One region of the Aeribacillus sp. FSL K6-2848 genome, then DNA from elsewhere that is predicted to be linked to it. Evidence: a T-box and tRNA genes for the amino acid it is inferred to sense, from the RefSeq annotation. Region 1 holds a T-box; the other holds one or more tRNA genes.
What was found. A T-box is a leader RNA that pairs with one kind of tRNA and senses whether it is charged. The one in region 1 lies ahead of NSS70_RS14965 (valine--tRNA ligase), so its partner is inferred to be a tRNA-Val.

Region 1 (16,132 bases):
ATAATTTTAATTCTTCTTTTAATTGTTTGTTTTCCTGTTCTAATTCCTGCAGCTTTTCCTCCAATTGAATATAATTATTCAGTTGTTTGCGAAGCAGCTCGTTTTCTTCGTATGTATTTTTTAAATGATTCAAATTCTCAAAGAAGCCCGCAATATATTGTGCGGGCTGATGAAATACCTTCTGGACTAGTCCAACCGAATCTTGAATAAACTTCTCCTGCCACGAAAGATTGCGGTCTTCCTTTAGGGAAAAACCAATCAATGCCACCAAAATAATGATCCCGACAAGGAGCACAATTAATCGTTTATTTAGAAAAAATTGTGGCATGATTTACACCTCTAACTTATCTGTGGTCTTTTGTACGATTTTTGAATAGGTGGATATGTTCAAGAGCTTTTCCTGTTCCGACCGCTACACAATCAAGAGGATTTTCCGCAATGATTACAGGCATTTTCGTTTCGTCGCTTATAACTTTGTCTAAATTGCGAAGAAGGGCGCCCCCACCCGTTAAAACAATTCCTCGATCCATAATATCCGCCGCAAGTTCAGGCGGAGTTTTTTCCAAAGTAATTTTTACAGCATCTACGATCGCATAGACAGTATCGCGTAATGCCTCTGAAATTTCTGTCGCAGTAATTTCAATCGTTTTCGGAAGGCCTGTTAACAAATCTCTTCCGCGAATTTCCATGTTTTCAACACCTTCCGGAGCGCTTGCAGAACCGATTTCAAGCTTCACCGCTTCCGCTGTCCGATCACCAATCATTAAGTTGTAGGTTTTACGGATATAGTTAATGATGGCTTCATCCATTTCATCACCGGCAACACGGATAGATTGGCTTGTCACAATTCCGCCGAGAGAAATGATGGCAACTTCCGTTGTTCCCCCGCCGATGTCTACAACCATGCTTCCGGTCGGTTCCCAAACTGGAAGGTTGGCTCCAATAGCAGCCGCAAATGGCTCTTCGATCGTATACGCATCTCTAGCGCCTGCTTGTCTCGTTGCATCAATGACCGCACGTTCTTCAACCGCAGTTATTCCCGAAGGAACACAAACCATCACATAAGGTTTTCGCGAAAAAATACCTGCATTTTTTGTTGCCTGTTTTATGTAGTATTTCATCATCGTAGCAGTCGTTTCATAATCAGCAATCACTCCGTCTTTCATTGGTCGAAGTGCTACAACATTTCCAGGCGTACGCCCGATCATATTTTTTGCATCATTACCAACTGCAACAATTTGCTTTGTATCAGTTTGCAAAGCAACAACAGATGGTTCACGCACTACAATACCTTTTCCCTTCACAAACACTAACGTATTGGCTGTCCCTAAATCTATTCCAAGGTCTCTCGTACCAATTCCAAACATAGCTGTTGTATCTCCCTTTCTTCCAAAATAAATACGTTTTTATATTCATGTAAATGTCTAATCATTATTGAAAAAACCCATAAATTATATTATAACGTAATTTTTCAAAAAAAAAAGTGCTATCAATACCCTGCGTAAAATAAAAATTTGCGAGGTATTTTTCATGAAACTTGATGAAAAGCTGATCATTGTGTTGGACGCCTCAAAAATTTTTACTAAAAAATTTTCCTAGTGGAGAATAGAGGATGAAAAATAGATGTCACAGCATATACCGCCCGTATGAAAACCTTGATTTAATTTATCCATTGAGAATAATAACTTAAAAATATTACAAGTCCATACAAAAAATATTATTTTATGTTTACAAATCCCCCCTTTGCACTCTTTATTAGCGACGGTTTAGAATGTCATAAAAAATAATGGTTTTTTCAGTTGATTGTGTTTCAATTCAAATGACTCCAATAAAGTATTACATAACAATTCTGCCGAAGTTTCAAGTTCATCTATTATTGAAAATCACTAAAATATGAGCTTTTTCTCCAACTTTGGCTCTTCTTATGTCGCAAACCCTTTGTAATGCGGACATCATTTGGAGCCCGCGAGGCCGTGCAAATGTTTTTTGAAATTCCTTTTATCATGCACTTATGCGTTGTAATAACGTCACTGCCCCGCTTCAAGCAGCTTTTTATCGTACTTTGCGAGACTGGTCAGTATGTTATATACCGTTGTGCTGTCTCCCATCTGTCCCCCTGCAAATTCAGCAAGACGGTGGTTGTTCGCATTACGTGTCTAGAAGCGCAAAAATCTGTCCGAAAAAGCGCTAGCAGTTCAGAATCCAAAGCTATTAACTGTAATACGTGTTAGGATTGATTTTAAATGAAGGCATACTTTTTCACCCATTTATAACTCGGGAAAATAAGTTTTTTAACCATATAAAGTGTGTAAAAATAACTCCTTTTTCGCAATGACAAAATTTTGGGTGAAATGTAATGATTATACATATAAGTGGTTTTCATAAAACTTTGTTGCTGGAACTGAGGTAGAATGACTAGAGTAAAATGAATTGTTATTTTTCAATAATAAGTTAGCTGGTCTGATGCAGTTGCCAAAAAAAGAACATCAATACAAATTCAAGTGCACAATCACATAGGCAGCAGTGCGACGAGGATCTTAACTTCAGAAGTCTGTAATCTTAAATGAAAACATGCTTCCTTACAATTCATTATAAAAGACAGGAGCATCATATGAGTAATATAAAATAGAACCTTATATATGAAAGTTTTCCAATAAAGTAAAGGGATGCTATTGATTATATATCAAGCCATTCTCCATCAGCAATAGATATTCAAAGATAAAAATTCATAAAACTGCTAATGTCATTTTTAAGCTTAAAAAATTGGAAGTCATTTATCAATAATTTCATAGATCTAATCTTCACACATCATAAAAAGAGGTGCACTTCATATCCAGTGCACCCCAACAATTGACATAGAACCTTTTAAAAAAACGTTATAAATATCCCTTTTCTTTTAAACTGACGTATTTACGCTCTCCGATTATGATATGATCTAAAAGTTCAATCCCGATCAGCTTTCCGCATTCGGACAAGCGCCTCGTGACTTCAATATCCTCTTTGCTTGGGGAGGGATCTCCTGATGGATGATTATGGATACAAATAAAAGATGCAGCTGAACATTTCAATGCCTCCTTGAAGACTTCTCTTGGGTGAACAATTGATGTATTTAAACTGCCAATGAAAATCGTTTGCTTATGCAGCACTTGGTTTTTTGTGTTTAAATATAAACCTACGAAATGCTCTTGTTTTAAAAAGCGCATTTCTTCCATGACATAATTGGAGGCATCTTGCGGAGAACGAATGACATACCGATCTTCGTATGCGAGCTGATGAATTCTTTTTCCCAACTCTAATGCTGCTATAATTTGCACCGCTTTTGCTTTTCCAATGCCGGGTATGCCCATAATTTCCTGAACTGACGCCTCTTTTAACATTCTAAGACCGCCGAATGTTTTTAAAAGCTTATTCGCCAGTTCAAGCACTGATTCTCCCTTTGTCCCTGTTCTCAATAAAATTGCCAGCAGTTCATGGTTGGAAAGGCCTTTTGGTCCGTTGTGTATCAATCGTTCCCTCGGTCTTTCTTCTTCTGGAAAATCTCGAATAGCGAGCATATCTTTCCCCCTTGTTTGTTACCAGTGAAATCCAAAATTTTTTAATTCTCTGTACAGTCTTGAAACAGGAAGACCGACAACTGTAAAATAATCGCCATCAATTTTTTTCACTAGCAATGAGCCGAAATGTTGAATTCCATAAGCACCCGCCTTGTCCATCGGTTCGTTTGTCTCAATGTATTCCAGGATTTCATCGTCTGAAAGCGGCCAAAAAGTAACTTTTGTTGATTCAGAAAATGTTGTATGCTTTTCACCATGAATAATCGAAACTGCTGTTAAAACAGTATGTGTTTTCCCAGAAAGTGATTTTAACATGTAATAGGCGTCACGGCGGTCTTTCGGTTTTCCTAGTATTCGATTTTCGAGGATCACCGCCGTATCTGCTCCGATGACATATGCATCTTTATACCTTTCGGCTACATGAAAGGCTTTTTGAAAGGCAAGTTTTTGAATGGCTTTTTCGGGTTCAGCTTCTTCGTCCAGCCTCTCTTCCAAATTGCTTTCAATCACAGCAAATGGTATTCCTAACAGCTTGAGGAGTTCTTTTCTTCGCGGAGAGCTTGATGCAAGTATGAGGCGTTCCATTTTTATTTCATCCTTTCAACCAATACTATCCGTATGTTATCAAAAAAGGCTTTTGCAAACAATTTTTCAAAAAAGAATTATCTAATCGCCATTAATAAAAACATTTATTCAATTTACAGAAAAAACTACATTATCTAAGGAAAACTGCTTGTGAAAATAAAAAAAGAAAACGAATGCTCGAGCAAACGCTTTCCCGTTATCAAGAAAGTTTTTCAAAAAAATCTAGCAGCGACTGCTGCAGGCTCCATAGCTGTTCATTTGCCGATTTTTCTGTTTGCAGTTTTTTTACTGCTGCCAAAATTGAATCGTCTTTTATTTGACCAGCCTCATTTAATAATGACTCTACTTTCTCTTGTTCCGGGGCGGTTCCATTCACAAAAGACGAAGACAGCTTCAGCATCTCCTCAACGACCGTTTTTGTTTTTTCGTTTTCCACCTTTCCTTCCCATTTCATCTTTTTCACAAACGTTTCAATTTGATGTGATTCAGCCATGTTTTTCAACTCTTCTGCTGTCTTTTTATCCAACGCTGCCCCAACGAATACGTAATAATCGCCGCCTTGTGAAACGATAACAGAAGGCAATCCTTTAGCCTTTATCTGCCCGCTGACGGTTTCCGCCCCTTCTTTTTTTGTAAATTTTCCGGCTTGTACCATATAAACTTCAAAAACGATGTTTTCCGCACCGCTTGGCGCTGAAGCATTGCTAACGTTCTGTCTGTGAGGAGACTTTGACACATCCCTCAATTCAGATGATACAGGCATTGAATCGTTTGAAATAAATTGCAGGGCTAAAACCCCAAAACTCAGTCCAAGAATAACAGCAAATATGATCGATATCACATAATTTTTTATTTTAGGAGGCAGCGTTCTGCTATTGTTCTTTGAGAAGGCTATTTTCGGGTTTTCTTTCTTATCCTCCTCATCATCCGGCAAAATCCAAGGAAAAGATGTCTCCTCTTCGTTCTTATCCTCTGATGCTGCCATTTCTTTTTCAGCCTTCACCTTTTCCTCCCAGCTGGATACTTTTAATTGTTTGCCAGTTTCACTTGGTTCAGCAGAAACATCCGTATCGTTGGAAAAATTGTTTTCCTGACCGTTGATTTTAATGGTTATTTTCGATGATGGCTTGTCCAAAATGATCACCGCCCTTTTTTGCTGGACAAACTTTTTTTTATGCTAACATATGTAAAATAAAAAAGAACGAGACATTTGTCGCCTCGTTCATAATTGTTGTCGTTATTTTTCGACATCCTCGTACTCATGAGCTATGTTTTATATGTTTTCTCACTTCACCGATAAAATAAAGGGAACCTGTAATAATGAGAACCGTTTCGTCATCCATTGTGTTGATAATCTTTTCATAGGCAAGCTCCCAATTGTCTTCATACTCTTTATCCTTCATGTCGCAAGCCTCGTATAATTCTTTCGCATCAGCTGCTTTCGGGAAATGAAAGGTTGTAAAAATAATTCGATTTGCCGTTTGTGCAGCCTGCTCGATCATTTCTTTATATTGCTTGTCCTTCACACACGAAAATAACATGATGATTTTCTTATCAGGGTAAAACTTTTGTACAGTTTCTTTCAACGCTGCCATTCCTTCCGGATTATGTGCTCCGTCCAAAATGACTCTCGGTTTTTCCTTTACTTCTTCAAACCGCCCTTTCCAAAAAGTGCGCTTCAATCCTTCCTGTATATGCTCCTCCTCTATGATAAACGAATAATAAACTCTTAAATAATCAAGCGTCATGACACTCAGTGCAGCATTGATCGCTTGATGGTTTCCTTTCATCTGTAATGAAAGGCTGTTATATCGTTTAAAGGGGGTTTGTACAAAAAATTCATCAAAATCTCCTGCGTGAAAATCCCTAGTGAGCCAATAATGCTTTGCTTTTTTTTCTTTTGCAACACGCTCAATGACATCAAGGGCTTCCTTTTGTTCCACAGCTGTAATGACAGGAACTCCGTTTTTAATAATGCCTGCCTTTTGCTCTGCAATCTCTTCTATCGTTGAGCCAAGGATGTTTAAATGATCATGTCCAATCATTGTAATCACTGAAAGAATAGGATTCGCAATATTCGTAGAATCCCATTTTCCCCCGAGTCCTGTTTCTAATAAAACAACATCCGGCACGTTGATTTTACCAAAATAATAAAACATCATCGCAGTAATGACTTCAAACTCTGTCGGTGCTCCAAGCTCCGTTTTCTCAAGCTCGTCAACAACCGGTTTGATCACATTGGATAGCTGCAATATTTCCTCTTCAGAAATGGGATTGCCATCTATCGTAATTCGTTCATTGAATGATTCCAAATAAGGCGAGGTGAAAGCACCTACTTTATATTCAGCGGCTTTTAACACCTCTTGCATAAAAGCAATCGTTGATCCTTTCCCGTTTGTTCCGGCTACATGAATGAAGCGGCATCTTCTTTCCGGATGATCAAGCTTTTCCATCATCCATTCCATTCGCTGGAGACCAGGCTTTATTCCAAAGGTTAGGCGGGAATGTATCCACTTGAGTGCTTCTTCATATGTTTGAAACATATAAATTCCCCTCCTTGAACTCTCGAACATTTTCAATGAATTTGAATGGCCGGATGTATCATAAACGTTTTGATGGAAGAAAATCCGGGGCATACCCGGATTTGTTTTAGCCTTTCAGCTCCTGAAGTCGTTTTAACACCGCCTGCTGTTTTTCTAAATAGTCCTTTTCTTTTGCCCGCTCTTCTTCTACGACTTCTTTCGGTGCTTTTTTAATAAATCCTTCATTGGCAAGCTTTTTCTGAACGCGCTCGACTTCTTTATTCCATTTCTCTAATTCTTTTTCAAGCCGTTTGATTTCTTCTTCCACATTAATGAGTCCTTCAAGAGGAAGAAATACTTCTGCCCCGCTCACAACAGCTGTCATAGCCTTGTCAGGAGCTTCAATGTTTGTATCAATTGTTAATGAGCTAGGATTGCAAAATCTCTCTAAATAGCTGCGGTTTTTCTCCAACTGGTTTTTAACTTCTTCACTATGAGCATGAATGATCATATCCACCTGCTTCTTCATCGGCGTGTTCACTTCAGCGCGAATATTACGGACTGAGCGAATCACATCAACTAGAAGCTTCATTTCGTTTGCAGCTTTTTCATCAGAAAGCTCCTGACGTACAACCGGCCATGAAGCAATTGTAATCGATTCTCCCTGATGTGGAAGGTGCTGCCAAATTTCTTCTGTTATAAACGGCATAAAAGGATGAAGGAGTCGCAATGTTTGATCTAACACATATGCCAAAATGGAACGAGTTGTCTTTTTCGCTTCCTCATCATTTCCGTACAGCGGAATCTTTGCCATTTCAATATACCAGTCGCAAAAATCATCCCAAATAAAATTGTACAGCACCCGACCGGCTTCGCCAAATTCATATTTTTCCGCAAGTCTTGTGACAAGCTCAATCGTTTCATTTAACCGTGTGAGAATCCATTTATCTACCACTGATTTTTTTCCGTTTAAATCAATTTCTTCATATGTTAAACCGTTCAAATTCATCAGTACAAAGCGGGAGGCGTTCCATATTTTATTGGCAAAATTCCACACGGCTTCTACTTTTTCAAAGCTGAATCTTAAATCCTGTCCTGGGCTTGAGCCGGTAGCTAAAAAGTAGCGCAAAGAGTCCGCACCGTATTTGTCAATAACATCCATCGGATCGACGCCATTGCCTAATGATTTGCTCATTTTTCTTCCTTCTGAATCGCGCACAAGTCCATGAATCAAAACATCTTTAAACGGTCTTTTCCCAGTAAACTCCAATCCTTGGAAAATCATCCGCGAAACCCAAAAGAAAATAATGTCATACCCGGTAACAAGGACATCTGTCGGATAATAGCGTTTATAATCTTTTGCCTCTTTATCAGGCCAGCCCATTGTTGAAAACGGCCATAAAGCAGAGCTGAACCATGTATCTAACACATCTGGATCCTGCTCCCAATTTTCAATATCTTTAGGCGGCTCATGATCAACATAAACTTCGCCTGTTTCCTTATGATACCAAGCTGGAATGCGATGTCCCCACCATAACTGACGGGAAATACACCAGTCGCGAATGTTTTCCAGCCAATGCAAATACGTTTTTTCAAATCGTTCAGGAATAAAATGAACTTTCCCTTCTGTTTTCTGAAGGTTCAAAGCAGCTTCGGCCAAAGGCTTCATTTTCACAAACCATTGAGTTGATAAATACGGCTCGATAACTGCTCCGCTTCGTTCACTATGGCCTACGGAATGGATATGCTCTTCAATTTTAAATAAAATTCCTTCCTCCTGCAGGTCTTTCACCAACTGCTTCCGGCATTCAAAGCGATCCATTCCTTCATATTTTCCAGCTTTTTCATTCATTGTCCCGTCTTCATTCATGACTAATATTCTTTCTAAATTGTGGCGGTTTCCGATTTCAAAGTCGTTCGGATCGTGTGCAGGAGTTATTTTTACTGCTCCTGAACCGAATTCCATATCGACATATTCATCTGCGACGATCGGAATTTCCCGTCCTGTTATTGGCAGCTTCACTGTTTTTCCGATTAAATGCTTATACCTATCATCATCAGGATGAACTGCCACTGCTGTATCCCCAAGCATCGTTTCCGGGCGAGTGGTCGCGACTTCAATATATCCGGATCCATCAGCCAGCGGATATTTTAAATGATAAAGAGCCCCTTTCACTTCTTTATAAATGACTTCGATATCGGAAAGGGCTGTTTTTGTCACCGGATCCCAGTTAATAATGTACTCTCCTCGGTAAATAAGACCTTTTTTATAAAGCGATACAAAAACCTCTCTTACAGCTTTTGAAAGACCTTCATCAAGGGTGAACCTCTCTCTTGTGTAGTCAAGACCTAGGCCTAATTTTGCCCATTGTTTGCGAATATGGTCTGCATATTCTTCCTTCCATTTCCATGTTTCTTCTACAAATTTTTCCCGCCCGAGATCATACCGACTTTTCCCTTCTTCGCGCAGTTTTGCTTCCACCTTGGCTTGTGTGGCGATTCCCGCATGATCCATCCCTGGCAGCCACAAAACATCGTACCCTTGCATTCGCTTCATTCGGGTAATAATATCTTGAAGAGTTGTATCCCATGCATGTCCAAGGTGAAGCTTACCGGTGACGTTTGGCGGAGGAATAACGATCGTGAAAGGAGTTTTCCCCTCATCATCTTTTGCTTCAAAAAATTTTCCCTCGAGCCAAAATGCATACCGATCCTCTTCAACCGTTTTCGGATCGTATTTTGGGGAAAGAGTGATTTCTGAATTCGACATATTTATGAAAACCTCCTTATTTTCATTCTAAAATATAAAAACTCCTTCCATCCTAAAAGGACGAAAGGAGATGTTTTCGCGGTACCACCTTTTTTCACAGATACGTCTGTGCACTTCTTTCAGGTAACGGCTAATGCCGGCTCCCTTTACTAAAAGCTTTCAAGGAAGCTGCTCCAGGGCGACTTTCCAACGGGATCTCCTAGGAAATCTTCCAGCTTGCGATTTCCCTCTCTGGAAGGAGTCGTTCGTTGTACTACTCCCCTTCAACACATTTTCACAAACTATATAAATTTCTATATTTAATAGTACTAAAAAATTGTTTTTTTCGTCAATATTTTCCCCATCTTCCTTAACCTTTAAACAAAAATCACAAAATGTTCTTTATTTCATAATATAAATTAACAAAGTTGAAGGTGATCAACATGAGAAAAAAAATAAAACCATACTATATTCAATCGTTTATTAAACAATTCCGATCTACTCTTGAACAGTTCATCGTTCCTTTAATGATTTTTCAGGGAATTCGAACAATCCTTTTACCAACTATGTTTGATATTATTTTATTAGCCATTTTACTATTTCTAGCAGCCGCGTTGTATATGGAACGGGGTTAAAGCTGCCAGATCCCCCATTCATTCTGATGCCAATGAATCGTTTTCTAGTTTTTCATTCCATTTTAAAGCAATGTACCCGGTATTTTTCATTTGCCAATATGCTCTTAACAGCTGTTTGCAATATTCTAATTCTCCCTTTTCGCTTTTCTTTTTTTGATATTGCCGGACAAGCTTTACTAATTTAGCTGGATAGGATAAATAGCTTACCAACAGCAATCTCTCAGTTTTTGTTAAAGGAAGCACTTTTTCGTAATCTGATATATATTGCACATTTTGATCACTAACGGTTGGTTCCGCTTCGGAGAGGTTCATAAACATTAAGAAAAGGTCGTAAATTGGAGTAGCAAATGCTGCATCTTCCATATTAATAAAATAAATTTTCCCTTTTGGATCTAACAGAAAATGAGATAAGGAGACATTTACTTTGTTCAGTGCAATTCGCATGTGAGGGGATTGCTTTATTTCGTTATACCACTCATCAAGCTTTGCTTCTGCAAATAAGATGGCTTGCCTCGTTTCAAAATAATAACTGAAGACCGCCAATTCAAAAGGCGACATATACCATTTTTTTTCGATTTGTTCCATAAATGCTTCCAGCAGGTTGAAATTTCTCTTCCACTTGTTCTGAATCTGTTGATACACATTTTCGAGCTGAACTAGAGGTATGTTGATTTCCTGTTTTGTTTTTTTATGGAGTTTCGCTAAGTGGTAAAAAAGGATTGAGGCATTTTTTTCATCAACGATTGAACCTTCCATCCAAGGCATTACATAAAACGATTGCGTTGAGTCATTAACAAACACATTTCCGTTCGTTGTCCTATAAATCGGCACGATTCCTAAAGATGGAAAGTCGTGAAAAATTGAATATAATTTTAGAATGTTTCTTTGCTTTTTAATCGTTGTTCGTTTTAAAGCATATGTTCTTTTTTCACAATGAATTTTCAAGACATTTTTTGTTTTTTTCTCTAAATAAATCGGTTTGATTGGATAATGCTGCAAAATCCTCATGGCCGTTTTCAGATCATCGCTCATCTTCCCACACGCCTTTAAAGAAAATAAAGAAAAGCTTGAGGTGGTTGGATCCCACTCAAGCCGCTTGCAAAAATTACGTTTGTTGTGTTTCAAGAACCGGGATATATAAAATGTCTCCTTCACTAATCTCTTTATCATGGTGAAATTGATTTACTCGATTGAGCTGCTGGAGCGTAATGTTGTAGCGTTCGCAAATATTTTCGAGCGAGTCTCCCTGCTGGACAATGTACATTCTTAATTTAGAAAATTCTTCTTCCTCATTTTTCGTAAACAATTTTGTTAAATATAAGGTGTTATCATTTTTCCTTACAGATTCTTTTTCTTCATCGTCTTTTTCGACATAATTGGAAATTTTATTGATCACTGGCTTTTCTTCTTCAATGCGGCCTTTCTCTTCCAAACTGACTTGATTTTTCTTCGCTTCAACAGTGAATGTATCGTAATCCGTTTCCGTTTCTTCTTCTCTCTTTAATGGCATCATAAAAACAATGTCTGCCGTCTCTTCATTGTCATCCTTTTGAACAGCATCACGATCATGTTCGATTTGCTCATTTTGATCGCGTTCGGCTGTATCGAATTCGAAATATTCATTAAGACTTTTCTGTTCATTATCTTTTTCAATATTTTCCGCTTTGTTGATTGGTTCATCATTGAAACGATTTTCTTTGAGCGTTGATTCGGTTTCATCTTCTTCCCTTTCATCAGACTGTCGATCGGATGAGATTTCCGCTTCAGCATCTATGATCTCGTCCACTTCATTTGCAGCAGTTTCTTCCGCCTGCTCTTCTCGAATTCCGTAAATGGATAGATCAGCTATAAGCTTTAAACCATTTGCTTCCGGAAAATCATAATCAAATGATTCAATCGCCACAAACACCTCTTCTAAATTGGCAATTCTTTTTTTCGGTATTGTAATATCGACCGGAAGCTCGTGTCTAAATTCCATTACACCGTCATTTCTCGCTTCTACATTTTGTATATAACGGGCGATGGAGGAGGTTTGAAGAAGTTTATCATTCTGTTGCTCCTCTCCATCGAATTTGTATTCTCCGGAAAGCTCTAGAGCACCTTTTATCGTTACATATCCATCATGTTCTTCAATTGAGATGTCAGGTTCCAGTGAAATGGACAATAGTTCAGAAGGTTGAAAATGATGGCGAAACAAGACCGATTCCTCTACCGAAAATCGTAAAACGGACGTTTCTTCAATGGACATGCGGACTTCCTCCTTTCTCCAATCAATCTAATTTATCGTGCCATTAAAGATGTATGAAGGAGGATGACAAAATATGCACGGGAAACAAAAATAAAAGGACCAGCTTCAATCAGAAGCTAGTCCTTTTAGCTCGTTATCTCAAAACCGAAAAAGCTTTTTCACATGCTTCTATTGTTTTTTCAATATCTTCATCCGAATGCTCTGTTGACAGAAACATTCCTTCAAATTGGGAAGGAGGCAAGTAAATGCCTTCATCCGCCATAACACGATAATACTTTGCAAAAAAATCAAGGTTTGATGTTTTTGCTTTTTCGTAATTGACAACATCTTCATTTGTAAAGAAAAATCCGATCATTGATCCCGCTCTATTAATTGTATGAGGGATTTCATATTTTTGAGCAGCTTTGCGCAATCCTTCCTCTAATTTATCCGCTTTTCTTTTAAATTCTTTATATGTGTCTGGTGTAAGCTGAATGAGTGTTTCATATCCGGCTGTCATCGCAAGCGGATTTCCTGAAAGTGTCCCCGCTTGATAAATAGGACCGACAGGAGCGATTTTTTCCATGATGTCCGCCCGTCCGCCATAGGCGCCGACTGGAAGTCCTCCTCCAATGACTTTTCCTAAACATGTCAAATCCGGAGTCACTCCAAAGTATCCTTGGGCGCAATGATAGTCAACGCGAAAACCGGTCATCACTTCGTCAAAAATCAGAAGCGATTCGTATTGTTTGGTGATCTCGCGCAAGCCTTCTAAAAAGCCTTCTTTAGGCGGTACAACACCCATATTTCCGGCTACTGGCTCGACGATCACGGCAGCTATGTCTTCGCCAAATTTTTCAAAAGCAAAGCGGACGCTCTCTAAATCATTATATGGAACAGTAATCGTATGCTGGGCAATTCCTTCCGGCACCCCTGGACTATCCGGAAGCCCTAATGTGGCCACTCCTGATCCAGCCTTAATGAGCAGCGAATCTCCATGGCCATGATAACATCCTTCAAATTTTAAAATTTTATTTCTTCCCGTATATCCGCGGGCAAGGCGCAATGCGCTCATTGTCGCTTCCGTACCAGAGTTCACCATCCGCACAATTTCAACGGAAGGAACCCTCTCCACAACAAGCTCCGCCAGCTTATTTTCAATCAAGGTCGGCGCCCCAAAGCTCGTTCCTTGCTCCGCTATTTTCTTTAATGCTTCAACAACTCTGTCATTGGCATGTCCTAAAATTAACGGTCCCCATGAAAGAACATAATCAATATATTCGTTGCCATCAATGTCATACACTTTAGAACCTTTTCCGCGCTCAATAAAGATCGGATTCATTTGAACGGATTTAAACGCGCGCACAGGGCTGTTGACCCCGCCGGGCATCAACGTCTTCGCTTTTTCAAATGCTTTTATCGAACGTTCATATTTCATGAAATGAGCCCCCTTTTCAATAATCAGACTGTTCATCTAACCAACGGGCAACATCTTTTGCATGGTACGTAATCATTAAATCCGCGCCGGCTCTTTTCATGCTTGTAAGCATTTCAAGGACAGTGCCTTTTTCATCAATCCATCCATTTTCAGCTGCCGCTTTAATCATTGAGTACTCGCCGCTTACATTATAAGCAACGACAGGAAGGTTAAAATGATTTTTAACATCACGGACAATGTCTAAATAAGAAAGCGCCGGTTTCACAATTAAAAAATCGCATCCTTGTTCAACATCTGCTTCTGCTTCCCTTAATGCCTCCAGCCTGTTAGCCGGATCCATCTGGTACGTCTTCCGATCACCGAATTTCGGCGTGCTTTCAGCTGCTTCCCGGAACGGACCGTAAAAAGCACTGGCATATTTGACCGCATATGACATAATTGGAATATGAACAAAGCCTTCTTCATCAAGCGCTTCCCGAATGGCTGCGACAAATCCGTCCATCATATTGGATGGAGCAATTATATCCGCCCCGGCTTTTGCCTGGCTGACAGCTGTTTTGGCTAATAATTTTAACGAAGCATCATTTACAATTTGCCCGTTTTCCACAACTCCGCAATGACCGTGATCAGTATATTCACATAGACAAGTATCTGCGATAACGACAAGATCAGAATGCTGCTGTTTAATTTGAGCGATAGCCCGCTGCACGATGCCGTGATCATGGTATGCTCCTGAACCGACTTCATCCTTTTCATGAGGAATGCCGAATAAAATAACTGATTTAATTCCCAGCTTGACAACTTCTTCAATTTCTTCATTTAACCGGTCCAATGAAACTTGAAAAACTCCCGGCATCGATTGCACTGGATTTTTTTGATTTTCCCCTTCGACAACAAAAATCGGATATATTAAATCTTCTTTATGAAGGCGGGTTTCCCTGACCATAGCCCGCAGATTAGCTGTATGCCGCAATCGTCTATGCCGTGCAAAATTCAGCATGATCTATTCCTCCCTTTTTTCTGCGTATGCACACATTTTTTCCAGCATTCCATCAATTGTATATTTTTCCGGCATAATGCAAGTACACTTTATTTTATAAGACAGCAATTTATCTCTTGTTATCGGTCCGATGCAAACAAACACAATATCCCGAACCCTGTTTTCCAGCCCGTTTCTTTTGACAATTTGCATAAATGCAGAAGCTGTGGAAGAACTCGTCAGCGTAATAAAATCAATCGTTTTATTTTCAAGCAAATGCAACACTTCTTTTTCATTTTCCAACAATTGTATTGTTTCATAAACAACAAAATCAAAGAAAAAAATCTTTTTTTCTGTTAATACTTCACGTAAATAAGTGCGTGCCAAATTCCCGCGGGCAATTACTATTTTGCTGTCTTGCCGAACATGATCGATTAATTCTTCCGCTAAGCTTTCGGCACGAAACTCTTCAGGACATAAAGAAACCTTCCATCCTATTTTCTCCGCAGCTTTTTTTGTCTTTACACCGACACAAGCAACGTTGACGTTTTTCAGATCTTCTAATTCCAATGACAAGTCTTTTACATGTTCGGAAAAATATTGAACGCCGTTTGCACTAGTAAAAACAATCCAGTCTTTAGATGTTAACTGTTTTAAAACGGGGAGGGCATTGAAATCCGTTTCTGTTTTCCTTGTTGCAATTAACGGAACTTCTATAGGACAGCCTCCCGCCGCTTGAATTTTCTTTGAGAATTCGGCAGCCTGGCTGTTCGCTCTCGTCACTAACACATTAAAACCATTCAATGGTTTTTCAGCACTCATTCATGGTTTAGCTCCTTTCTCACTTGTTCGACCAGCTCTTTGGCGCCTTGAGACGATAGAAGTGCTGCCATATCCTTTCCAAGTAAATTCGGATCTTTTCCAGTTTTCGTCTCTTTATATACCGTTTTTCCATTCGGAGATGCAACAAGTGCTGTTAACACAATTTCTTCATTTTCATCAACTTGAGCTAAACCAGCAATAGGCACTTGACAGCTTCCTTCCATATCATGCAAAAAAGCCCGCTCTGTCAAAACGGCTTTCTCCGTCCGTTCGTCATTTAGTTTTCTTAAAGCTGCAAGCAGTTCATGATCATCTTCTCGGCATTCTATCGCCAAAGCTCCCTGACCGACTGCCGGAACGCACATATCAGGCGGTAAAAAGTACGCATTTTCCAATTCGTCTTTCCAGCCCATTCGTTTAAGACCTGCTGCTGCTAAAATGATTGCATCATAATCGTTGCCTTCCCGCAGCTTCTTTAGACGCGTATCAATATTTCCGCGAATCCAACGGACGGTTACATCGGGGCGGACGGCTAAAATTTGGGCGCTCCTTCTTAAGCTGCTCGTTCCAACAACAGCGCCAGCTTTCAAATCTCTTAAAGTTTGGCAATCCTTCGAAATC
Region 2 (16,132 bases), 2.9 Mb from region 1:
GCTCAGTGGTAGAGCATTCGGCTGTTAACCGAACGGTCGCAGGTTCGAATCCTGCCTGCGGAGCCATGCTTCCATAGCTCAGTTGGTAGAGCACTTCCATGGTAAGGAAGAGGTCACCGGTTCGAGCCCGGTTGGAAGCTTTGATGAAAGACGTTGATATATCAAGGTTTTCTCGATGTGCGAGGGAGCCTTTTTTTGTTTTTATATCATTCTTCAACAACATTTTGACGGCAATAAGATCTTTTATATTACCCGTGGTGCTAGATAAAATCAGACAAGCATAAAAATAGCCCTTGCATGAGGATCTCCTTAAAATGAAAGTGCGACCAAACATTTAAAAGGAGAATTCACATGCAAGAGCACTTTCATTTTACAACAGATCGAGCCAAACTTCAAAAACAATATGTATCGATTTTGTGTTTTGTATCAGCTCAACTATCGAGTATCCAGATTCATCTTCAACGTCGAAATCTTCATTTGTTGAAACAGAAGGACGAGGTCATCATCGCCGTCCATGTCCTTGGAAAGTTGTTAGGCTTCACTTCCGAACGGGCTTGGCACCGGTTTGTGATCGGGAATTTGTTTTCCAAGGACTTGTTCCCTGAACGTTCTCGATACAACCGTCGCTGCCGAGCGCTTGGCTTTGCGATCAAGTGGATGCGGCACCAGCTGGCCAAGCGTGGACAACACCATGCGTATGCGGTCGTGGACAGTTTGCCGATCGAGCTGTGTCATTCATCCCGAATGTATCGCGCCAAACGGTTTCGTGGAATTGCGGATATTGGCTATTGTGCTTCGAAAAAGATCGCTTTCTATGGGTTGAAACTTCATCTGCAGGTCACCGACCAAGGGCTTCCGATGGGATATGTCGTCACTGAAGCGTCTTGTCACGATCGGGTGGCCGCTGAAACCGTCATGACGCAAATTCCACATCCATATAACCTAGGTGACAAAGGGTACATCAGCCAAAAACTGCAAAAGAAGCTGTACGAAGAGCATCGAGTCGCTTTTTGGACGCCCGTTCGAAAAAATCAGCGAATTCTCCAATCCGACGCATGGAAACAGTGGATGAAACGAAAACGCAAAGTGATTGAAACCGTGTTTTCGATTTTAGTCGATTCGTATCGGATCACCGAGATTCGAGCGAACTCGGTTTCTGGATTTGAAACGGCACTGGATGGTATTTTACTGGCTTACTCCCTTGTTGTTCTTGGGCTAGTTGAGCGTTAAGACTCAACTAGCACCACGGGTTTTTATATTATTTTTAAAAAAATATAAAAGATCTCGATAAAATTTATGTCGGCCAAAAGGATGATGTATAAAATTTTGTGTAAAGCATAAGGTAGGGTATTTTCTGATTTGGCCAAATATTCCAGAGAACCCTACCTATGTCTAAAAGAATACCGAATGGTGACTGGGCTAATCAACAGGAAAGTGCCATTCGTCAGTTTGTGAATGAAAAATTAGAGCTGATTAATGTGGGAAGAAATGAAACATTTCCTCGAGATTGAACAAGCTGGAACATCGAATATGAGAAACGGCTACTATTAACGAGATCCGGATACACAATAAGGTCGGATCACCGGAACGGAGAATTTCAAACGCATTTGTTCCCCCTTACCAACGCCATACCGGCTGGCTCGAGGAAGCGATCATCAAGATGTATCAAAGTGACATGAGTACACGTGAAATTGGCAAGTTTATCGAACGAATTTTAGGAAATGCCAATCGTTTTGACTTGAGTTCCAAAGAATTCGGTGACATCTGCCGTTTATCCATTGAACTGTCTTTTCAAGTGCTTCAAGTAGCACGTATGAATTCAACCCTTTTTCGGAATGACTGATTAAGTGAAATCTAGAGTTTATTTACTTCCACAAGTGTTTTATTATCAAATTCGTACACTTTATCACATAGTATGTGAATATCCTCACTGATATGACTCGCCAATAAGATGGTTGTCCCCTGTTTTTTCAATGACAACAGCAATTCTCTTATCTGTTTGACTCCTGTTTTATCCAGACCGTTCATTGGTTCATCTAGTATGAGTATTTTCGGCTTCTCCATAATTGCTTGTGCGATACCCAATCTTTGTTTCATACCTAAAGAATATTTTTTCACACTTTTCTTGCTGTTCGGATCTAGACCGACACTTTGAATTGCTTCTATAATCTCCTTATCACTAATCTTATTGCGTATAGAAGCTAAGTATTTTAAATTTTTAAATCCGGAGTAATCGGACAAGAATCCTGGTGTCTCGATAACAGCACCAACTTCAGTGGGAAAGTCAATATCCTTCCCTAAAATATTTCCAAAAATTTTTATTTCTCCTTGGTCTGGGAGTAAAATGCCGCAAAGTATCTTAAAGAAAACTGATTTACCACTCCCATTATGCCCGACAAACCCGTAAATCTTTGCTTCTTCAATATCAAGATTTATATTATTAAATACTTTCTCCTTTTTAAATGTTTTGCTCAAGTTCCTTACCTGCAATACAACTGCCATAGTTTATCACCTTTCCTTGAAAATTCAGCAATCTAACGTCGCGTCATAACGCGATACGACAAATAAATGAACAGAAGAATCCATAAAACATGAAAAAAGACAAAACCAGCGATTGAATGACTCCCGCTACTTGGAGCCAACACGTCATAGTTTACAAGTCTGCCATGGCTTCCAATCCATAGATTCACATTCCCAAAAATGAAAGGAATGATGTACATTAAAGCAGCAGAGAAGTACCCGTAACCGCTTTTTTGGGTAAGGAGGTTGATATATACTTGCCACAAACTAATACTAAAAGAGCCGATTAGCTGGATAATCCATGAAAGGAATAGAAATAACCATTGTGAATATACATCTTTTGACGACAATTTACCTGCCCAATACTGGACTGTAATATCACCTGACTTATAAATAGAATGCAAAATGAACCAGGACAGACTGTAATAAAAAAATAGGTACACAACATGAATGGCAAATAAGACGGTCAAATGGGCCAATGCCCACGCGTTCCTGTTAGATATCCGCAGCAAAGTATACAGTAAATTCTCATGAAAATTGTTTTCCATGTATAAGTCAACAATATACGCTAATACGAAAAAATGGAGCAATGTATGAATGATCGTTAAAATATCCGCCCCCTCGAACACGGCAAAGTGGAAGATGAATGCATCTATAGTGGATGAGACAAGATCTCCATAATATAGAAGTGTGACCAAATTAGAGATGACGAACACTGCGATCGCCAGAAGCCACTGATGATAAGTAAAGTAGCGCATATTAAACTGAACAAGGGCTTTCCATTCTCTGATCATATTCAAGATCCCCCAAATTCCAGCTTTGATTTTCTCATCCACAAGACGAGAAGCATTAAAACTATAGGAGAAACGGCTGCTGCATTCAACACCATTGCCGATTGGAATCCGTTTTCATTCAGCCTAAGCGTCACGAGATAACCGTTATGGATATACAAAAACGGAGCATACGATACAAAAAACCTATAAGCAAATAAATGGTTAATAACAAGGAGCATCACCGTCACCGATACTGCTTTGACGATGCGATAACCATCTGCTGACGCATAAACAAACAAATATAGGATGCTGAGAAACCAAATACTTAAGACATATCGTATAGCTAACAGAATAAAACCAGTAACTGGTTGTATATGCCCAATAAGCTCCCCGTGGTAAAGATTGGAGGATCCTGGACTCCAATGGATGCTATAACCGTATAATAAAAGAGAAATTAGAGTAATAATACAAAGATATACGAGCGTGTACAGTGTACTTATTAAAAGTATTAGGAATATTTTGGAAAGTAACCAAGTCGATTTTTTATTTAAACGCAGCAGAACATAGAGAGTTATCGGCCGATCATCGCAAATATCACTTAACACAAACAGGAAGAACAGCAAAAACAAGAACAATTGGTAGTAAGGATGATACAGCATATCGAAGATTAAATCCCACATATTGAGGAAACGGTTGTCAATATGCTCTAATTTGCTATTGGCCAGAAAAGTTGCTAAACATACGAGCAATACAAACAAAACAGCTTTTCGAGTCAGAACTACGTGCTTCACTTTGTGTTTCATACAGTTTAAAAGAATGGTCTTAGTGCTCAGGGGATTGGCATTAGTCATCAATTCTCACCCGTCTCGTTCTCCAAATAAAAATTACATAACCTGTAATCAAAATCGTGATCATTGACCCGTATACATAGAATGGCGAAACTTCAGGCCATAAATCATACCAGGTGGATGGAGAAAACTGATATTGATCCAGAATGGCTCCTGCGGTGATCTCCCAAATACCGAAAATCAGAAATGGCCCAACGTATACAATTGCTTTCTTCTTGACGAAGGTGGAAAGGCATAAAGCGATACAGGCGAAACACGCCCCAAGCAAAAAATGCGTTAAAAATTTGATCCAAATATACAATTCAGGCTGTGTGTTGAACAATGTGTAGAATATGCCTTCTTCCTGCAGTTGTCGATAGGGGGAATCGGCATCATTATTAAAAAAAATAGAAATTATAGCGTAAAAGATAAACTCTGGGATGAAGATAGCAAGCCCCCCAGTTAAAGTGGCGGCCAAGAATTTGTTCCTAACATAATGGTCAAAAGATTTCCTTGTTTGTATAAAGTAATGAAACTTCTGATTCTTTTCTTCTAAATAGGAAGCGGCATATGGAAACACAACAATTAAAGGAAAAAATATACCTATGTATGAAAAACTGCTCTCCCAAATATTATATTTGTTGTGTATTTCACCTAAAATATCTTGAATCGCTTGATGATTACCTCGTATATCAGGAGCTTCGGGGTCAAAAAATAAAACATCATACAAATACCTGTCATGAGCTGTCAAAAATATTAATACCCTGAATCCGTGACAAAACATCTTTACAATGGTCGCAAACCGTTGATACGATAAGGGAAAACGACGTTGACGATTCTTCATCAAGTAGGTGATGTGATGAAAGATTTCCCGATTCGGTTTGTATTGACAGATGAAGCGATTACCCCAAGTGCTGGGCTTGCTCTCGTTGGCTACTTACTCCATCGAACGAAACTGGATAAACGGGTAAACGCACTTCGGCTTCCAACGGTTCGTCGAGAAGTGCACATTTCCCATAGCGATGTCATTCGCTCGATGATTGGCTTGCTTGCCACAGGAAAAACGGATTTCGATCATATCGAAGCGTATCGTCAGGACGATATCTTTTCGGCATCGATGGGGATTCAGCACGTGCCTTCCTCTCCAACCTTGCGACAACGACTCGATCAGCTCGCTTGTCTTCCGATGACCGAAACGATTCTTTGGGAGGAGTCCATACGTCTGTTGATTCAACGACATGCCACTTTGTCCCCTTGTTGGACCAAAGGAAAGACGACATGGCTTCCCCTTGATATAGATGGTTCCCCATTTGACAACTCCGATACGAAAAAAGAAGGAGTCAGTCGAACGTATAAAGGATTTGACGGTTTTACACCGTTGTTTGCGTATGCAGGGAAGGAAGGGTATCTCGTTCATGCCGAGTTGCGTCCAGGGAAACAACATGTGCAAGACAACATGCCCTCGTTTTTAGTCACCGCTATCCGTCGAGCTCGTCAACTGACTTCATCTCGTCTGCTTGTTCGCATGGATGCAGGAAACGATGCAGAAGCGAATGTGCACGTATGCCTAAAGGAAGACGTGGACTTTGTCATCAAGCGAAACTTACGCCGAGAATCGAAAGCGCTTTGGTTCCAGATCGCTTCGCAAAAGGGCAAACGTGTCGATGATGGACAAAGCGAAGGAGTACAAACCTATGAGCTATGCCTTCCACAGAAGGCAGCGATCGATGGAAACACGTATACGTACGTTCAAGTCACCCAAGTGACGGAACGGACGATGGAACGCAATGGACAGCTGATGCTCGTTCCTGATTATGAAGTGGAAAGCTATTGGGTGCGGCTCAAAGGATACGAGCATGTTCGAATGAGCGATGTGCTCGCGTTGTATCATGACCATGCGACATGCGAACAGTTTCATAGCGAACTGAAGAGCGACTTAGATTTAGAGCGGCTTCCATCTGGGAAGATGAAAACGAATGCGCTCGTGTTGGTCATGGGAGCCTTCGTTTACAATCTTCTTCGTCTGATTGGACAAGATCTATTAAGCGATCCGAGACATCCGTTGCACCACAAAGTGAAACGCCGCCGCATCAAGACGATTATTCAGACGGTGATCACGATGGCAGGGCGACTCGTCCGTCGATCACGACAGATCTGGATGAAACTGACGCGAAGGAGTGGCTATAGCGAGCCCCTACTGAACGTCTATCAGAAATGGAGAGAGGCAAGATAACGAACGAATGTTCGGGAACTGATGTCCAACGTCACTCCCTGTGCTTTTTTGTCTATTTTTTTGGTTCGTATACCTAAAAAAGAGATTTGTTCCATTTTCGGAAATAGAGATGACATAGGTCATAAGCATAAAAAGGGTTTTATGGATTATCAATCCATCAAAATTACAACAAAATCAAAGTCGATTTCAATTCATCACGGATTCAGGTAATACAAGAGCAAACATACAGGAAACTAACATGCGCTTATTCAATAAACCCCTTTTTAATTCCAGTAAGAGCATTATCTTTCACTCGCTTTCTGATTGATAACTATCAAAACTACTTTAAAAGCATATCGCATTTCTACATTGCAGAAATGCGATATGCTACGGAATCGAAATTGAAAGAGTTAAGTTAATACGTATCTGGGTTCCATTTCCCTTTCATCGTAAAGCGGTCAAATTTACCTCCTTTTTCTTTCCAGATTTTCAAACGGTACTTATAACTGGCCTTAGCTCCATTATTTGTTAATGTGTAATTACCAGCCTTTTTAGTATAAAGATTACTACTTCTTTTCGCACCTTCCGAATTTTCCATTCTTACTCCTGCTGTCCAATTCGAATCTATACTAGTAATCTTAACAACTGGATTCTCTTTATCTGTAAATTTCCATGCATAGTTAGTATAAGCACGTCCAGTTAAAAAGTTTGTTGTCACATCAAAATGAAATTTGTAGTTAGCAGCTGATGCAACAGGCACTAATGCTCCTACAGCTAGAATAGAAGTTAAAGCAATTTTTAACCATTTTTTTCAAATAAAACCCTCCTCGTTTTTCCGCATTAAAATTCCTGAATTCCCGCGAGAATCCTTCGAGTAAGGTGCTAGCTACCTGTTTTTACAGTTCACATTTTCTAACAATACAGAACGGTGATTAGAGTAGAAGCCACATTTGAAAAAAGTCCCAAATTTTCTTGCCACCTTTTAAATTAACCCCCATTCCCGGGCCTTTCGGGCTGCTTCTTTGCTTCTTTTTTCCCCCGTCTTTTTCAAAATATTAGTAATGTGCTTTTTTATTGTATTAATTTCTACCATTAATATTTCTGCTATTTGTTTTTGCTTATAGCCTTCAGCGATCAGCTTTAATATTTTTTGTTCTGTTTGTGTTAATCTCTCCTTCATATAGTGGATCTCTAGTTGTCTTAAGCGACAAAACTCCTTACGGATAACAGATTCAACATAAGCACTTTTAAGTGACCATTTTTGATACGCTAAGCGTATTACATTTGGAATATGATTATAGGATTTGTCTATGTAACAGATTGCCCCGGCAATAAAAGCTTCAAAAATCAATCGATTGTCAATCTGATCATTTAAAATAATCAGCTGTGCTTTTGTTTTTTCAGTAACAGATTTTATTACTTTGACTTTTTCTGTATCTTTTACTAATCCGATATTCATTAGTACAATGTTCACATGTAAACGGTTAATAAAATCACTTAAACATTTCAGCTCGCACGTGACTCTTACTATTTCTATGTCGGTCTCATTTTTAACGATAGAGCAAATTTTTAACAACTCATCTTTGTCTTTCTCAATCAATAGTACACGTATTTTTTCATAACGCACCTTTTTACACCTCTCTTCACGCCCGTTGCCTTAAGAAAAACATTGGATAATTCGAAATATCAGACATAACTTCTTGTGAAGGACTTTCTACTTATTAAAACGTCAGATCTCTCAGAATTGTTTCTGATTTTTTATAATTTTAACCTTTTTTGGAACGTTTTCCCTTAAAAGTAAGCGTCAAATTTAGCCAATCTTCTAGACTCTGTAAGATTATGAGATAATCTCCTCAAGAATAGATATAAGGAGGTTTTTTATAGCAAATCCAGAAATAGCTGAGAGAAAAAGGAATAGACATGACCGGAATGCGTCCAATGGGGAGTACAGAAAGAACGATGAGTGTGTTTGCGAAACATTTGAAAATGGGCGGAACTGGGTGGATCAAGGTACCGGTGCGATGATGACGGCCTTGGTGGCAGCATTAGAAAAAGTTAGTCATCAAAACGCTTATTGGACAAGTAGAAAGATGGAAAAAATCTCAAGAAGCCCATTCAAACAATACATCGAAAAGATCACGAGAACAATAAACGAAGCCACACGTGACCCGTACCATGTACCTAAAAAATAAAGTGAAAACACTTATCCATCAAGCATTGAAGAGATTAAGTAGGACTAGGAATTACTTTGGGGTTATCTTTATCATTTGTATGCGTTTATTATGGAATCCCTCCTGCAAATGCTTGGCTCAATCTTCATATTGACAATAAACCATTTTTCCTCTATACTAATACTCGTCGATTGCTTAATAAAAAACTTGTGAAGGAAAAATGATTTTATAATTGACAAAAAGTAAATTGTTATATATAATTTAATTTGTCTTTTTGCTAATGATGTTATTGGCCCGTTGGTCAAGTGGTTAAGACACCGCCCTTTCACGGCGGTAACACGGGTTCGAATCCCGTACGGGTCACCATGGAGGATTAGCTCAGCTGGGAGAGCACTTGCCTTACAAGCAAGGGGTCGGCGGTTCGATCCCGTCATCCTCCACCATGTACTAAACAAGCTTTTCTTAAACAAGTTTAATGAGGCTGGCATAACAATTTAAACAAAGGTAAAAACTGAGTGTGATTTAAAGTATTTATTGCGCCGGTGTAGCTCAATTGGTAGAGCAACTGACTTGTAATCAGTAGGTTGGGGGTTCGATTCCTCTCGCCGGCATTTTTAATAATCGGAGGGGTAGCGAAGTGGCTAAACGCGGCGGACTGTAAATCCGCTCCCTTAGGGTTCGGCGGTTCGAATCCGTCCCCCTCCACCATGCCGAAGAATGTTATGAAACATTGAAATCACATTAAACAACAAAATGTTGTATAAAGTGATTTTTTTATTGGTACAATATAATTAGTCAAGAGATGAATGGTGATATTGGGCTATAGCCAAGCGGTAAGGCAACGGACTTTGACTCCGTGATGCGCTGGTTCGAATCCAGCTAGCCCAGCCATTTATTATAAAAAGACAGTTCATGTCTGTTCTTTTTTTTGTAAAAATGTTAGATAGAAAGTAAGATTTAACTAGATTTTACAAAGGGCAAAGCCTCGTCGAATAAGCAGCGATTTGTCCCGACGCATCCAGTATCCTCGAAAAATCAGGAAGAGGAAGGGACATCTGACAAATTTTAAAATGGATTAGAAGACTTTAAGAGCCATTAGCTCAGTCGGTAGAGCATCTGACTTTTAATCAGAGGGTCGGAGGTTCGAATCCTCCATGGCTCACCATTTGTGCGGAAGTAGTTCAGTGGTAGAACACCACCTTGCCAAGGTGGGGGTCGCGGGTTCGAGTCCCGTCTTCCGCTTTTAAATTCAATAGGGAAAACTTTATAAAATAAGATGAACTTAATTCCTGACAAGAAATTGTCAGGATTTTTTTATTTGAAATGTTACTAATCCTTCGATTATATCTAATCCTCGCTTTTGAATCTCAAAATAATGATATGTAGGAGCATTCTCCTTTTTAGTCCCATAACAGCCTTTTAAATTTGGATATACCATTGAAGTCGAATTGTATTTTTCCTTTTAGTATTGGTAATGCGGTTGTTCCTAAATGGAACCATGACCTAAATGATTTTTTGTTGATTTTAAAAATTAGTCTCTTTTCCAGAAGATTGTTGCTGTAGAGGATGATTTGTGTAAAACATTTTGCATACAATGACTGCCCAGCAAAGGTTTTTACGGGTGTTGTGACGAAGTATATCGACAAACTTCTGTCTTGTTTCATTTTTTGAAATAGCACAGATCCGGATGAGGACGAATAAATTTCGACACCATTTATAAATTCAAACGGCTTAAAGGAGTTGTGATTCGATGCCTTTTATCAACGTAAGGCTGGCTAAAGGAAGAACCGCAGAACAGAAACAGCAGTTTACTGAGGCAATAACAAAAGCAGCAGCGCAAATACTAAACGTGAAAGAAGAATGGGTTACAGTAGTTTTCGATGAATATGAAAGAGATAATTGGGCTTCCGGCGGAACACTTCACTCGATAAAATTTGGGGAAGGTTTCGGGAAAATGGGAGCTGAATGAATATCCATCATCCTGTAATTCAAAGATAAAAAATGACCTCCCCAATTGGAAAAGGGGAGGTGAAGTTTTTTTATTTGCTAAAGTCGGTCAATATTTTCATCTTGGAGAAGCCCAGCTTTCATCGCATAATGTTCCATCACTTGCTGAAGCCACTCCTCTTCCTCCTGTGTAAATGGAGATGCCAATTTATTTTCAATAGTTTTAATTTCAGCTTCATCTAAATTCCCGATAACACTAATTAATTCTTTTCCGATAAATTCTAATATTGTTTTCATATATTTTTCGACTAACGCTTCTACCTCAGGATCATCGACAGGTCTTCCTGCCAATCTTTTTGTTTCTTGGGATAATTGGATGTATTCTTTGTCAAGGGAGATCATTACCTCTTCAGGCTGATCAAAAAGCTTTTCAGCTACTTCTTTTGACGTATAATGTTCTAACCATTTGCGCTGTTCTTTTTCTGTTTGTATGCTCTGAATAAGACTCATTAAAACATTGCTATCCACTTCTTTTTCTTCTTCTAAAATCGTGAGAATTCGTTTAATGGCTTTGAGCACTTCTTCAATATGTTCCTTTCGTTCTTCAAGCGCTTCTTTTTGGAACTGTAAAGTTTCCTTTAAGTTTAAATCGAAGTTGGTTTCATTAATTAACTCTTTGATTTGTTCTAAACTGTATCCTAAAAATTTAAGACTGACTATTTTTTGAAGTGTCAATACATCATGAGCAGAGTATAATCGGTGTCCAGAACGAGGATTTTTTTTCGGTTTGAGCAGTCCAATTTGATCATAATAATGCAATGTTCGGATTGTTGTTCCCGTCTTTTTAGAAAATTCGCCAATCGTAAAGTAAGTCTCTTCCTTCACTTTAACATCGCCCCCAAAACACTTATCTTTATAAACCTATTGTGATCATAATACCTAACGCGGCGTTAGGTGCAACCCCTCTGAAAAAAATTTGTAATGTCATTTTTCATTATGACAAGTTGGACGTTTCTTTATAAAAAGCCCAGAAATGGGAATGTGAAAGGTTTTTGCTACAAAAGGAAAAAATTTTTCTTGCAGATGAAAACATAAATTCCTAAAATTTGCTAGAATAGATTTATAAAAAAATGAAACCTTTGGGGAACGAATTCGTATCATGATGTACCCGCAACTGCGGAGGTAGAAAAATGGAAGAATTTATAAATAAAAAGATCAAACAAATTAAAAAAGGCGACCAAAATGCATTTGCAGAAGTTGTTGAATTATATAAAGATAAAATTTTTCAACTTTGTTATAGAATGCTGGGAAACGTCCATGAAGCTGAGGACATAGCACAGGAAGCATTTATAAGAGTGTATATGAACATCCATTCATTTGATATGAACAAAAAATTTTCTACATGGATTTATCGGATTGCAACCAATTTATCGATTGATCGTATTCGGAAAAAGAAGCCGGACTATTATTTAGATGCAGAAGTTGCGGGGACTGATGGCTTAACAATGTACTCCCAAGTATCATCTGATATTGCAATGCCTGAAAAAGAAGTTGAAGCAATTGAACTGCAAGAAACGATTCAAAAAGAAATTTTAAAACTGCCGGATAAATATCGATCAGTCATCGTATTGAGATATATTGAGGAGCTATCCTTGCAAGAAATCGCAGAGATATTGGAACTTCCAGTCGGAACAGTTAAAACAAGAATACACCGGGGACGGGAGGCTTTACGCAAACAATTAAGGCATTTGTGATTGGGGTGAGTAAGATGAAATGTCCTAAGCATGTAGTGGAGATGATCCATAAGTATTTGGACGGGGATTTGCATGAGGATGAAGGCCGTGAGTTAAAAAAACACTTGCAATCTTGTGAGGATTGCAAGGCACATTATCAAGAATTGGAAAAAGCTGTAGCGTTTGTCAAGAGTATCTCACATGTTGAAGCACCGGCAGATTTTACGCAAAAGGTGTTAGAAAAACTGCCAAAAGAAAAGCGTACGGTCTCAACTAGACGCTGGTTCCGAAATCATCCTTTCTTTTCAGCCGCTGCACTATTTGTTATTCTAATGACTGGAAGTTTATTTGCTTCTTATGAAGAAAGCCAATTCAGCGTAACAAAGTATGATAATTTGGTTGTTGACAACCGTACTGTTATTGTGCCTGAAGGAGAAACGGTGAAAGGTGATATTACTGTTAAAAACGGTGATATTAAAATAGAAGGAAAAGTTGAAGGAAATGTAACGGTGATTAACGGAGACCAATATTTGGCTTCTGCCGGTCAAGTTACCGGAGAGGTTGAGGAAATAAACGAATTGTTTGAGTGGCTGTGGTATGAAGTAAAATCGACTCTGTCAGAGGTTTTTAAACAATAGGCCATCTTTAGTAGGATGGTCTATTTTTATGTTTAAGTGCATTTAGGAAAAGTTATGATATAATAAAGTGGAATTTTGATTAGAGAGATTTTCAAACCTAGAAGTTTGATTAGAATAGATCAATCGCGATTTGATGAACTATTGGAGGAAAACAATATGACCTTAGGGGATTTTTCTCTTTTGCATTACCTCATAGATGTCATTGATATTCTCCTCGTTTGGTTCGTTATCTATAAATTGATTATGGTGATTCGTGGAACGAAAGCTGTTCAGCTTTTAAAAGGAATTATCGTAATCATTATCGTTAGAGTGTTAAGCCAATATTTAGGCTTGAATACTTTGCAATGGTTAATGGACCAAGTGTTGATTTGGGGTTTTTTGGCTATCATCATTATTTTCCAGCCGGAGTTTCGCAGAGCCCTTGAGCAATTAGGAAGGGGGCGTCTATTTGCAAGGGCAGCTAGCCAGGAAGATGATGGGCAAACAAACATGACCGAAGCAATAGCAAAAGCTGTTGAGTATATGGCGAAAAGGAGAATCGGTGCTCTCATTTCGATTGAACGAAAAATAGGAATGGAGGATTATGTTGAGACCGGTATACCGCTAAATGCCCATATTTCTGCTGAACTATTAATTAATATTTTTATCCCCAATACCCCTTTACATGATGGTGCAGTTATTATACAAAAAGATCAAGTGTCCGCTGCTGCCTGTTATTTGCCGCTTTCCGAAAGCCCGTTTATATCGAAGGAGCTGGGCACACGCCATCGCGCTGCAGTGGGAATTAGTGAAGTAACCGATAGTATAACTATCATTGTTTCTGAAGAAACAGGCGGTATATCGATTGCCAAGGATGGTGAGCTGCATAGACATTTAACTCCAGAAACGTTAAAGGAGATGCTCTTGGCTGAGTTTAACCGTACGAAAGCTGCTTCCTCTAGCCGCTGGCAATGGAGGGTGAAAAAGAATGGATAAATTAATGAATAGCAACTGGTTTATGCGCATCATTGCATTGTTGCTAGCGCTCATGCTATATGCTTCAGTGAATATAGAATCGCCTGCTTCGAATAATGAAGAAAAATACAATATATTTCGGTCGCCATCCACAACCGAAACAGCTACAATTACAGATGTGCCCGTAAACGTATACTATGACGACCGTGCATTTGTTGTCACCGGTATTCCCCAAACCGTCACCGTTACGATTGAAGGGCCCAAAAGTATTGTCACTACGACAAAACAAGTCAAGGACTTTGAAATTTTTGCAGATTTAACGGATTTATCCGTTGGCACGCACAGTGTCCGTTTGAAACATAAAAACTTGTCTGACCAATTGGAGGTTGACATTGATCCGGCTGTCATTACAGTAGGTATTCATGAAAAGGTATCTGAAAATTTTCCGGTTGAAGTGGAAGTTATTAATAAAAACAAAATGAAGGAAGGCTACATTGCGGAGCGTCCGATTGTTAAACCGGACAGTGTAAAAATTACAGGCGCAAAAGAGCATATTGATGCTGTAGCTGTTGTGAAAGCAACAGTAAGTTTGGAAGGTGCTGATGGAACAGTTGTACAGAAGTCAAAAGTGACAGTATACGATGCAAATGGGAACATCCTGCCTGTTACAATCGAACCGTCAGCGGTTACCGTAACAGTGCCGGTAGAAAGCCCAACGAAATCGAAATCTGTACCCTTAAAAATCAAAACAACAGGAAAGCTTTCTGATGGACTGAGCATATCATCGATTCAATCGATCCCTAGCCAAGTGACAATTTATGGTCCAAAGGATGTGCTAGAGCAAATAGAGTCAATTGATGATGTATCTGTCGACTTAAGCAAAATCAAAGAAAATGCGACAGTTGAAGCTGATGTTCCGGCTCCGGATGGAGTGACAAACGTTGTCCCGAATAAAGTTCAAATTAAAATAGATATTGAAAAACGAGAAGAAAAGACGTTTAAACAGGTGCCGATCAAAGTCATCGGTTTAGGAAACGATCAGGAAATTGAATTTATTGATCCGGATACAGGAAAGCTGGATGTTGTTTTGCGAGGAAAAGACAGTGTTTTGAAAAACGTAAAAGAATCTGATATCGAATTGTATGTGAATGTTGCAGGGTTAGATGAAGGAGAACATGAAGTAAATGTGGAGGCCAAAAACCGTTACAACCTCTCGACAGTTTTATCGAGTGAAAAAGTGAAGATTCGCTTATCCAATAAAGAAAACTCGTTGGAAGAAGCAGATAATGAAAGAAGAAATCAAATAGAAGAAAATAACGATTCAGTTGAACCATCTGAACAAAAAAAGTCTGCTGAAGAAGCTTCAAATTAAGTGATATTTTTTAAAAGGAGCGATGATTCATGGAAAAATATTTCGGTACAGACGGAGTAAGAGGAGTTGCCAACAGTGAACTCACTCCTGAATTAGCGTTTAAAATAGGACGCTTTGGCGGGTACGTGTTAACAAAAGATAAAAATAGACCAAAAGTGTTGATTGGCCGGGATACCCGCATTTCAGGTCATATGCTTGAGGGTGCTTTAGTTGCCGGGCTTCTTTCCATTGGCGCCGAGGTAATGAGGCTTGGAGTCATTAGCACACCAGGTGTTGCTTATTTGACAAAGGCATTAGGAGCCGAAGCAGGCATCATGATCTCCGCTTCGCATAATCCTGTTCAAGATAACGGAATAAAATTTTTTGGCCCTGATGGTTTTAAGCTTTCCGATGAACAAGAAGAAGAAATTGAAGCGCTGCTCGATCAAGAAGAAGATAACCTTCCTAGACCGACCGGCTCTGATCTGGGGCAAGTGAGCGATTATTTTGAAGGCGTACAAAAATACTTGCAATATTTAAAACAGACGGTTGACGAAGAGTTCACTGGTTTACATATCGCTTTGGACTGTGCGCACGGAGCCACATCATCACTAGCTACACATCTTTTTGCCGACTTGGATGCAGATGTTTCGACAATCGGTGCATCTCCAAATGGTCTGAATATTAACGATGGGGTTGGGTCTACTCATCCAGAAACGTTAGCGGAATTTGTGAAAGAAAAAGAAGCAGATATAGGTTTAGCGTTTGACGGTGATGGGGACCGTTTGATTGCCATTGATGAGAACGGAAAAATTGTTGATGGGGATCAAATTATGTTTATTTGCGCCAAATATTTAAAAGAGCAGGGAATGCTGAACGGGGACACTGTTGTATCGACAGTTATGAGCAACCTAGGCTTTTATAAAGCTTTGGAGGCAAATGGACTAAAAAGCGTTCAAACCGCTGTCGGCGATCGCTATGTTGTCGAAGCGATGAAGAAGAACAA

Region 2: it encodes a tRNA-Val, which carries the amino acid that the T-box ahead of NSS70_RS14965 (valine--tRNA ligase) is inferred to sense. The anticodon was not compared.

Annotation. Positions count from the first base shown of each region.
Region 1 is NZ_JBBOQQ010000001.1:3,088,729-3,104,860, forward strand. It holds gene mreC (rod shape-determining protein MreC) at 1-328, opposite strand, end outside; gene NSS70_RS14940 (rod shape-determining protein) at 345-1,367, opposite strand; gene radC (RadC family protein) at 2,877-3,554, opposite strand; gene NSS70_RS14950 (Maf family protein) at 3,573-4,139, opposite strand; gene NSS70_RS14955 (SPOR domain-containing protein) at 4,339-5,274, opposite strand; gene NSS70_RS14960 (bifunctional folylpolyglutamate synthase/dihydrofolate synthase) at 5,399-6,682, opposite strand; gene NSS70_RS14965 (valine--tRNA ligase) at 6,789-9,431, opposite strand; T-box leader at 9,485-9,707, opposite strand; gene NSS70_RS14970 (hypothetical protein) at 9,854-10,045, shown strand; gene NSS70_RS14975 (hypothetical protein) at 10,064-11,077, opposite strand; gene spoVID (stage VI sporulation protein D) at 11,151-12,293, opposite strand; gene hemL (glutamate-1-semialdehyde 2,1-aminomutase) at 12,427-13,710, opposite strand; gene hemB (porphobilinogen synthase) at 13,727-14,710, opposite strand; gene NSS70_RS14995 (uroporphyrinogen-III synthase) at 14,714-15,511, opposite strand; gene hemC (hydroxymethylbilane synthase) at 15,508-16,132, opposite strand, start outside.
Region 2 is NZ_JBBOQQ010000001.1:190,901-207,032, forward strand. It holds tRNA gene NSS70_RS01040 (tRNA-Asn) at 1-66, shown strand, start outside; tRNA gene NSS70_RS01045 (tRNA-Thr) at 68-140, shown strand; gene NSS70_RS01050 (IS982-like element ISGth1 family transposase) at 352-1,230, shown strand; partial or broken gene NSS70_RS01055 (transposase) at 1,389-1,726, shown strand; gene NSS70_RS01060 (ATP-binding cassette domain-containing protein) at 1,855-2,502, opposite strand; gene NSS70_RS01065 (hypothetical protein) at 2,535-3,314, opposite strand; gene NSS70_RS01070 (hypothetical protein) at 3,317-4,084, opposite strand; gene NSS70_RS01075 (hypothetical protein) at 4,137-4,871, opposite strand; gene NSS70_RS01080 (IS1380-like element ISGsp2 family transposase) at 4,980-6,353, shown strand; gene NSS70_RS01085 (hypothetical protein) at 6,748-7,092, opposite strand; gene NSS70_RS01090 (response regulator transcription factor) at 7,315-7,959, opposite strand; gene NSS70_RS20700 (hypothetical protein) at 8,271-8,357, shown strand; gene NSS70_RS01100 (hypothetical protein) at 8,333-8,524, shown strand; tRNA gene NSS70_RS01105 (tRNA-Glu) at 8,795-8,869, shown strand; tRNA gene NSS70_RS01110 (tRNA-Val) at 8,871-8,946, shown strand; tRNA gene NSS70_RS01115 (tRNA-Thr) at 9,042-9,114, shown strand; tRNA gene NSS70_RS01120 (tRNA-Tyr) at 9,127-9,211, shown strand; tRNA gene NSS70_RS01125 (tRNA-Gln) at 9,320-9,394, shown strand; tRNA gene NSS70_RS01130 (tRNA-Lys) at 9,593-9,668, shown strand; tRNA gene NSS70_RS01135 (tRNA-Gly) at 9,674-9,745, shown strand; gene NSS70_RS01140 (tautomerase family protein) at 10,254-10,472, shown strand; gene NSS70_RS01145 (MerR family transcriptional regulator) at 10,550-11,335, opposite strand; gene sigW (RNA polymerase sigma factor SigW) at 11,641-12,204, shown strand; gene NSS70_RS01155 (anti-sigma factor family protein) at 12,219-12,821, shown strand; gene cdaA (diadenylate cyclase CdaA) at 12,978-13,796, shown strand; gene NSS70_RS01165 (CdaR family protein) at 13,789-15,147, shown strand; gene glmM (phosphoglucosamine mutase) at 15,177-16,132, shown strand, end outside.